2 regions of the Comamonas sp. F1-6 genome follow, and region 1 is predicted to be linked to the other one. Evidence: predicted binding sites of a transcription regulator. Region 1 holds the regulator's gene; the other holds the start of a gene.
The links. Region 1 encodes FNR, which switches genes on or off when oxygen is low (the NO sensors DNR and NnrR bind a similar motif). Its sites were predicted from a motif close to TTGATNNNNATCAA; they were not measured.
Positions count from the first base shown of each region.

Region 1 (4,223 bases):
GCGCGAGCAGGTCTGCAAGTACATGTGTCCCTATGCACGCTTTCAGAGTGCCATGTTCGACAAGGACACCATGATCGTCAGCTACGACGCCGAACGTGGTGAAGCTCGCGGCCCGCGCAAGAAAGACGTCGACTACAAGGCACAGGGCCTGGGGGACTGCATAGATTGCAAGCTTTGCGTTCAGGTCTGCCCCGTGGGCATCGATATCCGCAAAGGGTTGCAGTACGAATGCATCGGCTGCGGTCTGTGCATCGATGCCTGCAACTCCGTGATGGACAAGATGGAGTATCCGCGTGGCCTGATCCGGTTGACCACTCAGAATGCCGTGGCAAAGGCCTGGAAGCAGGTGCAGGTGATTCGCCGCATTTTCCGCCCGCGTGTGCTGATCTACTCGGCCGTGCTGGTGGCCCTCAGCGCCGCCATGATCGCCAGTCTGGTGCTGCGCGAGCCGCTCAAGGTCGACGTGATTCGCGACCGTGCTGCGCTTTCGCGCATCGTGGCGGGCGGCAAGCTGGAGAACGTCTACCGTCTGCAGATCATGAACGCCACCGAGTCCGAGCAGCGCTACCGTATCAGCGCCGTGGGCCTGGAGAATCTGGAAGTCGCATCCGAGCAGGAAGTGAGCGTTGGCCCGGCAGAGACACGCGGCATTGCGGTGCGGCTGCAGATTCCGTATGGCTCGGCAACTCCCGGCTCGCACCCCGTACACTTCAATGTGGATGCAGTGACTGCCGGAGCAGGGCGTATTTCCGAGAAGACGGTGTTCCTGGTGCCGCGTTAATGCCAGGTCTTGCCGGTCTTCGTGAGCCATCACGGAGGCCGGACAAGGGCACCGCCAATCGGCAACAATTTATGCCACCCTGCCATGCGTGCTCGGGTGGTCAGAATTTTGGAAAGAGGTTTCATCATGTCGGCAGCACAAGCCAAGGTCTCGCAAACGGCCAAGATCATCCACCCCGAGGACGGCAAGCCCTGGTGGAAGTTTGCCCATGTCTGGCTCATCATCGCCGGCCCGGTGATCGTGGTGATTGCCGGCTTTGTCACCGCATACATCGCACTGAGCAGGCCCGATCCCGTGATTGACCCTGACTACTACCGCCATGGCATGGAAATCAACCAGCGCCTGAGCGAAAGTGAAAAAAGCCTGGCCCCAGCAGTCACCGGCCGCAATCATGCGGCCACGCCAGCCAAGGACCATCCGCTGGATCGCTGAGCGCTCCGGCGCTTGCTCCGCCAAGGTCGCTTTTGCGGCCTTTTTTGTTGCCAATATCAAAATCAGAGCGTGTTATGCATGCTCCGTCTAACGTTGATGTAGAAGTAAATGATTTTTTGATATTCGGATTGCGCAGGATGCTACTGAAAAGAGAGTAATTCAGGGTTTCCCGCCACGGTGCATGCCCGCAGTCCTGCATGAACGGTCACCACTGTTGTGCAAAATATGATCAAGCCCACAGCCCAAGGAGAATCAGGATGGATGCTCGACGCTGGATGTGGATTGTCTGGCCGGCCTTTCTGGCGGCGGCAATCATGGAGATGGTGGTTTTTGCCTTTGTGGACCCGCTGGATGTGCACTGGCTGGGCTCCCCACTGGACTGGTCGCGCCAGGCCATCTATACGGTCGCTTTTTTTGCCTTCTGGGTCGTGACGCTGATTGGAGGTGCGATGACGGTGATGCTGGGGCGCTCCGTCAGCGATCTCAATGGCGGCATCGTTTCCGAGCCTCTGCCCGAGTAACTCGCCCAGATAAAAAAGCCCGCTGTCCGCGGGCTTTGTCTTGAGAGTGTCTGTCGAATCGGTTCAGCTCTGGCATTGCTGGCTGTTGACGATGCGTTTGAGCGCCTCGGTATCCAGGATGCGCAGGTGGCGCTGCTTGACTTCCACAATGCCTTCCTCTGCAAATTTGGAGAAGGTGCGGCTCACGGTCTCGAGCTTGAGGCCCAGGTAACTGCCGATTTCTTCGCGCGTCATGCGCAGCACCAGTTCCGACTTGGAAAAGCCGCGTGCCGACAGGCGCTGGACCAGGTTCAACACAAAGGCCGCCAGGCGCTCCTCGGCACGCATGCTGCCCAGCAGCAGCATCACGCCATGCTCGCGCACGATTTCGCGGCTCATGACCTTGTGCACATGGTTCTGCAGGGCCGTGACCTCGCGCGAGAGCTGCTCCAGTTTGTCAAACGGCATGACACAGACCTCGGCGTCTTCCAGGGCCACGGCATCACAAGTGTGGTGGTCGTTGACGATGCCGTCCAGACCAATGATTTCGCCAGCCATCTGAAAGCCTGTGACCTGATCGCGTCCGTCTTCGGTGGCCACGCTGGTCTTGAAGAAGCCGGTTCGAATGGCATACAGAGAGGTGAACTCTTCGCCATTGCGAAACAGCAGCCCGCCGCGCTTGACCTTGCGGCGCGTGGCCACAATCTCGTCAATGCGCTCCATTTGTTCATCGTCCAGGCCCATGGGCATGCACAGTTCACGCAGATTGCAGTTGGAGCAGGATGCTTTGATGGTCTGAAGATTCATGGGCTTTTTGCAACGGCGCAGACAGACACAGAGTGGAGAGTCGCGCTGGTCATTGACCTCGTGGTTGAAGATGAGATGGATCAAATTGTCGCAGCACTTGCCTTGAGGTCTCTTGATTTTCATCAAGGACAGGGTGATTGCCTTGGGGCACATTGCCTGTATTCGTTCAAAAACATGCGCTTTTGCCTATTTTGGGCATGATTTTCAGGATCTGATTTCCATTGAAATCTGCTCTATACAGAGTGTGGGCGCACCCTAACTCCCAGTTATGACCGCAGTCACGCCTGAGTTGCTGAGCCGCTTTGATATCCCCGGCCCACGCTACACATCGTTCCCAACAGCCGACCGTTTTGTTGAGGCTTTTGGTGCAGACGACTACATACTGGCACTCAAGCAGCGCAAGACGCATTCTGGCTCGCGCGCTTTGCCCCTGTCCGTTTATGTGCATGTGCCGTTCTGTGAGTCGCTTTGCTATTACTGCGCCTGCAACAAGATCGTGACCAAGCATCACGAGAAGGCTGCCGAGTATCTGGACTACCTGAGCCGCGAGCTGGCCATGCATACCGAGCATTGCGGCAAAGGTCAGCTCGTAAGCCAGCTGCATCTGGGCGGAGGCACACCGACCTTCTTCAGCGATGCCGAGTTGCAGCAGCTGATGGTTTTGATGCGTGAACATTTCAAGCTGGATCCCGCGGGCGAGTACTCCATCGAGGTCGATCCGCGCACCGTCAGCAACGAGCGGCTGAGAGCTCTCAAGGACATGGGGTTCAATCGCCTGAGCTTTGGCGTGCAGGACTTTGATCCCGCGGTGCAGAAAGCGGTGCACCGCGAGCAGCCCGCCGAGCAAGTCTTTTCGTTGGTGGCCGAGGCGCGCCGCCTGGGCTTTGTCTCCATCAATGTGGACCTGATCTACGGGCTGCCCAGGCAGACGCCCGAGTCTTTTGCGCGCACGCTGGCACAGGTCAATGAGCTGCGCCCCGATCGCATTGCACTGTATGCCTATGCGCATCTGCCCGAGCGTTTCAAGCCGCAAAGGCGTATCGAATCGGCAGACCTGCCCATGGGACAGGACAAGCTGAACATGCTCTCCGGCGCAATTGATGCATTCATGGATGGCGGCTATGTCTATGTAGGCATGGACCACTTTGCGCTGCCTGACGACTCTCTGGCCATTGCCAAGCGCCAGGGGCGCCTGCATCGCAACTTTCAGGGCTACAGCACCCAGCCTGATTGCGATCTGATTGCACTGGGCGTATCGGCTATCGGCAAGGTGGGTGCGACCTACAGCCAGAACGTCAAGACTCTTGAAGAGTACTACGATGCCGTCGATGGAGGCATGCTGCCCGTGCAGCGCGGACTGGCGCTTTCGCGTGACGATCTGGTGCGCAGAGCCGTCATCATGTCCATCATGTGCCAGGGTTCCGTCCTGTATGAGCCCATGGAGCAGGCCTGGCTTATCAATTTCCGCGAGTACTTCGCTGCGGAGCTGGATGCGCTGGCAGAGATGCAGCGCAACGGCTTGGTCGAGCTGTCCGTCGAGGGCTTCAAGGTCACTGGCCTGGGCTGGTTTTTTGTGCGCGGAGTAGCCATGCTGTTTGACCGATATTTGCAGGCTGACCGGAACCGCGCCCGCTTTTCGCGCATCATCTAGCGCATGTTATTTTCGCTGGTCTGGACTGCTTTGATCATGGGGCTCGTGGGTG
Region 1 is NZ_JBCPWN010000004.1:158,576-162,798, forward strand. It holds gene ccoG (cytochrome c oxidase accessory protein CcoG) at 1-781, shown strand, start outside; gene AAIL66_RS06035 (FixH family protein) at 908-1,213, shown strand; gene AAIL66_RS06040 (hypothetical protein) at 1,471-1,734, shown strand; gene fnr (fumarate/nitrate reduction transcriptional regulator Fnr) at 1,798-2,520, opposite strand; gene hemN (oxygen-independent coproporphyrinogen III oxidase) at 2,789-4,171, shown strand; gene AAIL66_RS06055 (sulfite exporter TauE/SafE family protein) at 4,175-4,223, shown strand, end outside.

Region 2 (4,223 bases), on a different contig from region 1:
CCTGAAAAAGCTCGGTTCTCTGTGTCATCCAGCTGCAGCCGCGGGCCTGAACCACGCCTTCGTCCGGCTGCAGCTCACCCGCCATCAAATGCAGCAAGCTGGTCTTGCCTGCACCGCTGCTGCCGATCAGCACCACGCGCTCGCCCTGGCGCACGTTCAGGTCTATCGGACCCAATTGACGAAGTCGGACAGACTGCAGGCTGACGGCCAGCTTCTGCACAGGCTGCTGCGGACTCTCTGCCGCTTCGGCCTTGGCCGCCAGCGGTGGAGCCAGCCTGCGCAGCGCCAGCCAGGTACGCCCGGCCTGTTCTGCCCCTCTGCGCAGAGCTGCAAACGGCTCCATTGCCGACAGTGCCAGCAAAATACCCAGCGCAGCAACCGGCGCGTTGATGCGGCCCTGTTCCATCAACCAGGCCATCAACAGCACGGATGCGCTCAAAGTAATGGCAGACACCGCACCATAAGCCTGGGCGGCAGCCGCTTCGGATTGATAAAGCCGCTCATCGGCCTGGGCGCAGCGCGCATCGCTGTGCAGCACTTGCTGCACCTGGGCAGGCAACTGGCCTGCCATTAGCAGCTCGGTCTGGCCTGCAACCAGATCCACGGTTTGGGCACGCATGGCCTCCAGTGCCATGGCACGGCGTACAGCGGCCTTGCGGCTGCGCAAGCCATGCCACAGGGCAATGCCCCAGCCAGTCAGCAGCATCCACGCCAGGGTCAACAGGCCCAGCCACCAGCGCATGAACCCGTAGGCCAGAGCCGCCAGCAAGGCCGCGCCCAGCGCCGCTACGGCGGGCACCAGCAGGCGCAGATAAAGATTGTCCAGGGCATCCACATCGGAGGTCAGACGCTGCAACAGCCTGGCCGGGCGCTGCAGCAGCAGACGGGCGGCCTGCGGGCGAGCCCAGCTCAGGAACAGTCTCTGGCGCAAAGCGGCCAGCACAGCCAGTGTGGCGTCGTGAGTCACCAGGCGCTCGGCATAGCGGGCACCGGTGCGGCCCACAGCCAGCAGGCGAATGCCGGCCGAGGGCATGAACACATCGAACACCAGGGCCGTGGCAGGCACCAGCCCGGCCAGGGCCGTGGCCGTGATGAACCAGCCCGACAAACCCAGCAATGCCATGCCCATCAGCACCGTAAGCGCTGCCAGGGCGGCACCTCCCAGCCACAGCTTGTGCGGCGCCATCTGGCCCAGCAGCTTCAGCATCTCGCGCATTGAAATGGCTCGCATCTTCATGGCTGCGGCTCCCGCGCCGGTCGCAGCAGCGGCAGCTCGATCACGCGATCCATGGCAGCGGCCAGCTGTGCATCGTGGGTGGCGACCAGCATGGTGCGCCCCCTGGCCATATGGCGCAGAGACTGCGTAATCTGGGCTGCTGTCTCGGGATCCAGATGAGCAGTAGGTTCATCGACCAGCAGCAGTCCGGCCCGTGTCTGCGCGGCCATACGTGCCAGAGCCAAACGTACCACCTCGCCACCGGAAAGGCCTGCGCCGCCCTCACCCAGGCTTGCGCCGGGGCGATGCTCCAGGGCCTCATCAAGTGCCGCCAGCTGCGTAGCTTCGGCAATCTGCTTGGGTCCTACCGAGCTGCGCCCCAGCGCAATATTGCGCGCGGCCGAGCCGGCAAAGACATGGGGCAACTGACCCAGCCAGGCCATGCGCCGGCGCAGCTGGGTAGCACTGCCGGTCTCAAGCGTTTGCCGGTCGATTTCGATACGGCCTTGCTGTACCGGCAAAAGGCCAGCAATCTGCGCCAGCAGCACGGATTTGCCGCTGCCGCTGGGACTCCACAGCGCCACATGCTCGCCGGCCTGTATGTGCAAAGACAGCGGCGCGAGGCTGGAGTCACTGCCTGGCGCCTGAACCTTGAGTCCCGAAACGCTTACGGACACAGGCTGGCCAGGCCATGACTGCTCATCGACCGGAGATGCTTCAGCGGCATGTTGTGCACCGACAATCTGCATGGACTGCGCCTGCATGCTCTGCAAGGTCTGCAGTGCGGCCTCGCCTGCGGCTCTGTCATGCCAGACGGCCGAGAGATCGCGCAAAGGCTCGAAAAATGCCGGCGCCAGCAGCAGCACGAACATGGCTTGGCCCAGACCGAGCTTGTCGCCCCAGGCGCCGAAATTCAGCGTGCCCAGCAGGTGAAAACCTATATAGACGGCCACCATGGCCACACCCAGTGCCGAGAAAAGCTCCAGCACCGCAGAAGACAGAAAGGCAATGCGCAGCACGCGCATGGTGCGGGTGCGCAGGTCTTCGGCATGGTCACGCAGCCGCTGGCCCGTCAGCTCCACGGCATGCAGTGCACGTAGCGTGCTCAGGCCACGCAGGCGGTCCAGCAAGAAAGCGTTCATATGACCGAGCTGCAGCATCTGCTCTTCGCTGGCCGCCTTGGCACGCCAGCCCACGATCGCCATGAAAAGCGGAATCAGCGGCGCGGCAACCATCAAAATCAGAGCAGCGACCCATGACTGCAAGGCCACGGCAGCCAAAATCACCAAGGGCAGCAGACGCACACGCCACATCGCGCTCTGGTAACGCGCCAGCCACGGAACAATGGCCTCGGCCTGCTCGGCCATGGCGCTAGCCGCCTGGCCGGAAGCTGGGCGGCTCTTGTCCAGCGGCGATGTCTGAGCCAGCGACTGCGCCACCCGGGCGCGCAAGCTGCTGAGCTGCGCGCGCGCTGCACGGTTAGCCAGCATGCCGCCATGGCCTTCTGCCCAGGCTCGCAGCAAGCCCAGCAACAACACGCCAGCAGCCATGGGCCAGACGGCGGCCCTGCCCTGACCGTTGGCCATGAGTTGCACAGCCCAGGCCAGCAAGGCTGCCTGCGGCAGCCATATCAGCCCGGCAAACACCTGCCACACAGCTCCCGCGCTGAGGCGACGGATGACGCTCGCCAACTCGGCATGTGCTGTATCGACCTGTTTGTCGGTGGAGGAAGAAGGGGTGTGTTGCATTTCTCAATTTTCAGTATTTACTGAAATTAACGGAATACTACTCTTCTTTTGACAATCATCATGACTTGATATGCAAAAGCCAATTGCAGGACCAGGCCTACATTGATACGCATCAACTCCGAAGCGATTTAATAAGGGTTAACCCTTGCACAAGTCGTGCTTGAGCAACATCAAGTGAGCAAGCCGCCCATAAAAAACGGCGTCCGAAGACGCCGTTGACACAGAAGATAGTGAGCTGCCTCAGGCAACCAGCAGGCTTGCCTTGGCTTCGGCGTACTCACGCTTGAGGCGAGCCACCAGCTCCGCCGTGGACTGCACCTTGTCAATGGCACCGATACCCTGGCCACAGCCCCAGATATCTTTCCAGGCCTTTTGCGCACCGCCGCCAAAATTCATCTTGCTGGGGTCTGATTCGGGCAGGTTTTCCGGATCCAGACCGGCCGCACGAATCGAAGGTGCCAGATAGTTGCCATGCACGCCTGTGAACAGATTGCTGTAGACCACGTCGTCGGAGCTGCCCTCGACGATCGCCTGCTTGTAGGCTTCTACGGCACGCGCCTCGTCGGTGGCAATGAAGGCCGATCCGATATAGGCAAAGTCCGCACCCATGGCCTGGGCCGCCAGAATCGAGCCACCCGTGGCAATCGAGCCGGACAGCGCCAGAGGGCCGTCAAACCATTGGCGAATTTCCTGCACCAGGGCAAATGGGCTCTTCACACCCGCATGGCCGCCAGCACCGGCTGCCACGGCGATCAGGCCATCGGCACCTTTTTCAATGGCCTTGCGAGCAAACTTGTTGTTGATGATGTCGTGCAGCACCACACCGCCCCAGCCATGCACGGCCTGATTCACATCTTCACGCGCACCCAGGCTGGTGATGATGATGGGCACCTTGTACTTGGCGCAGACCTGCATGTCGTGCTCCAGACGGTCATTGCTCTTGTGCACGATCTGATTGATGGCGAATGGTGCAGAAGGGCGATCGGGATGGGCCTTGTCCCAGGCCGCCAGAGTCTCGGTGATCTCTGCCAGCCAGTCCTCCAGCTGCTCGGCCGGGCGGGCATTGAGAGAAGGCATGGAGCCGACGATACCGGCCTTGCACTGCTCGATGACAAGCTTGGGATTGCTGATGATGAAAAGCGGCGAGCCGATGACAGGCAGAGCCAGCTTTTTGAGGGCAGGTGGCAGCTTGGACATGTGTTGTCTCCTTCTTCGTTTTATCAATAAAAAAGGGCTGTAGCGTTTGTTCCAGATACGCA
Region 2 is NZ_JBCPWN010000006.1:66,298-70,520, forward strand. It holds gene AAIL66_RS08280 (ATP-binding cassette domain-containing protein) at 1-1,237, opposite strand, end outside; gene cydD (thiol reductant ABC exporter subunit CydD) at 1,234-2,964, opposite strand; gene AAIL66_RS08290 (nitronate monooxygenase family protein) at 3,205-4,161, opposite strand.
Region 2: the regulator FNR is predicted to act here: its motif matches at 3,067-3,080, upstream of cydD (thiol reductant ABC exporter subunit CydD).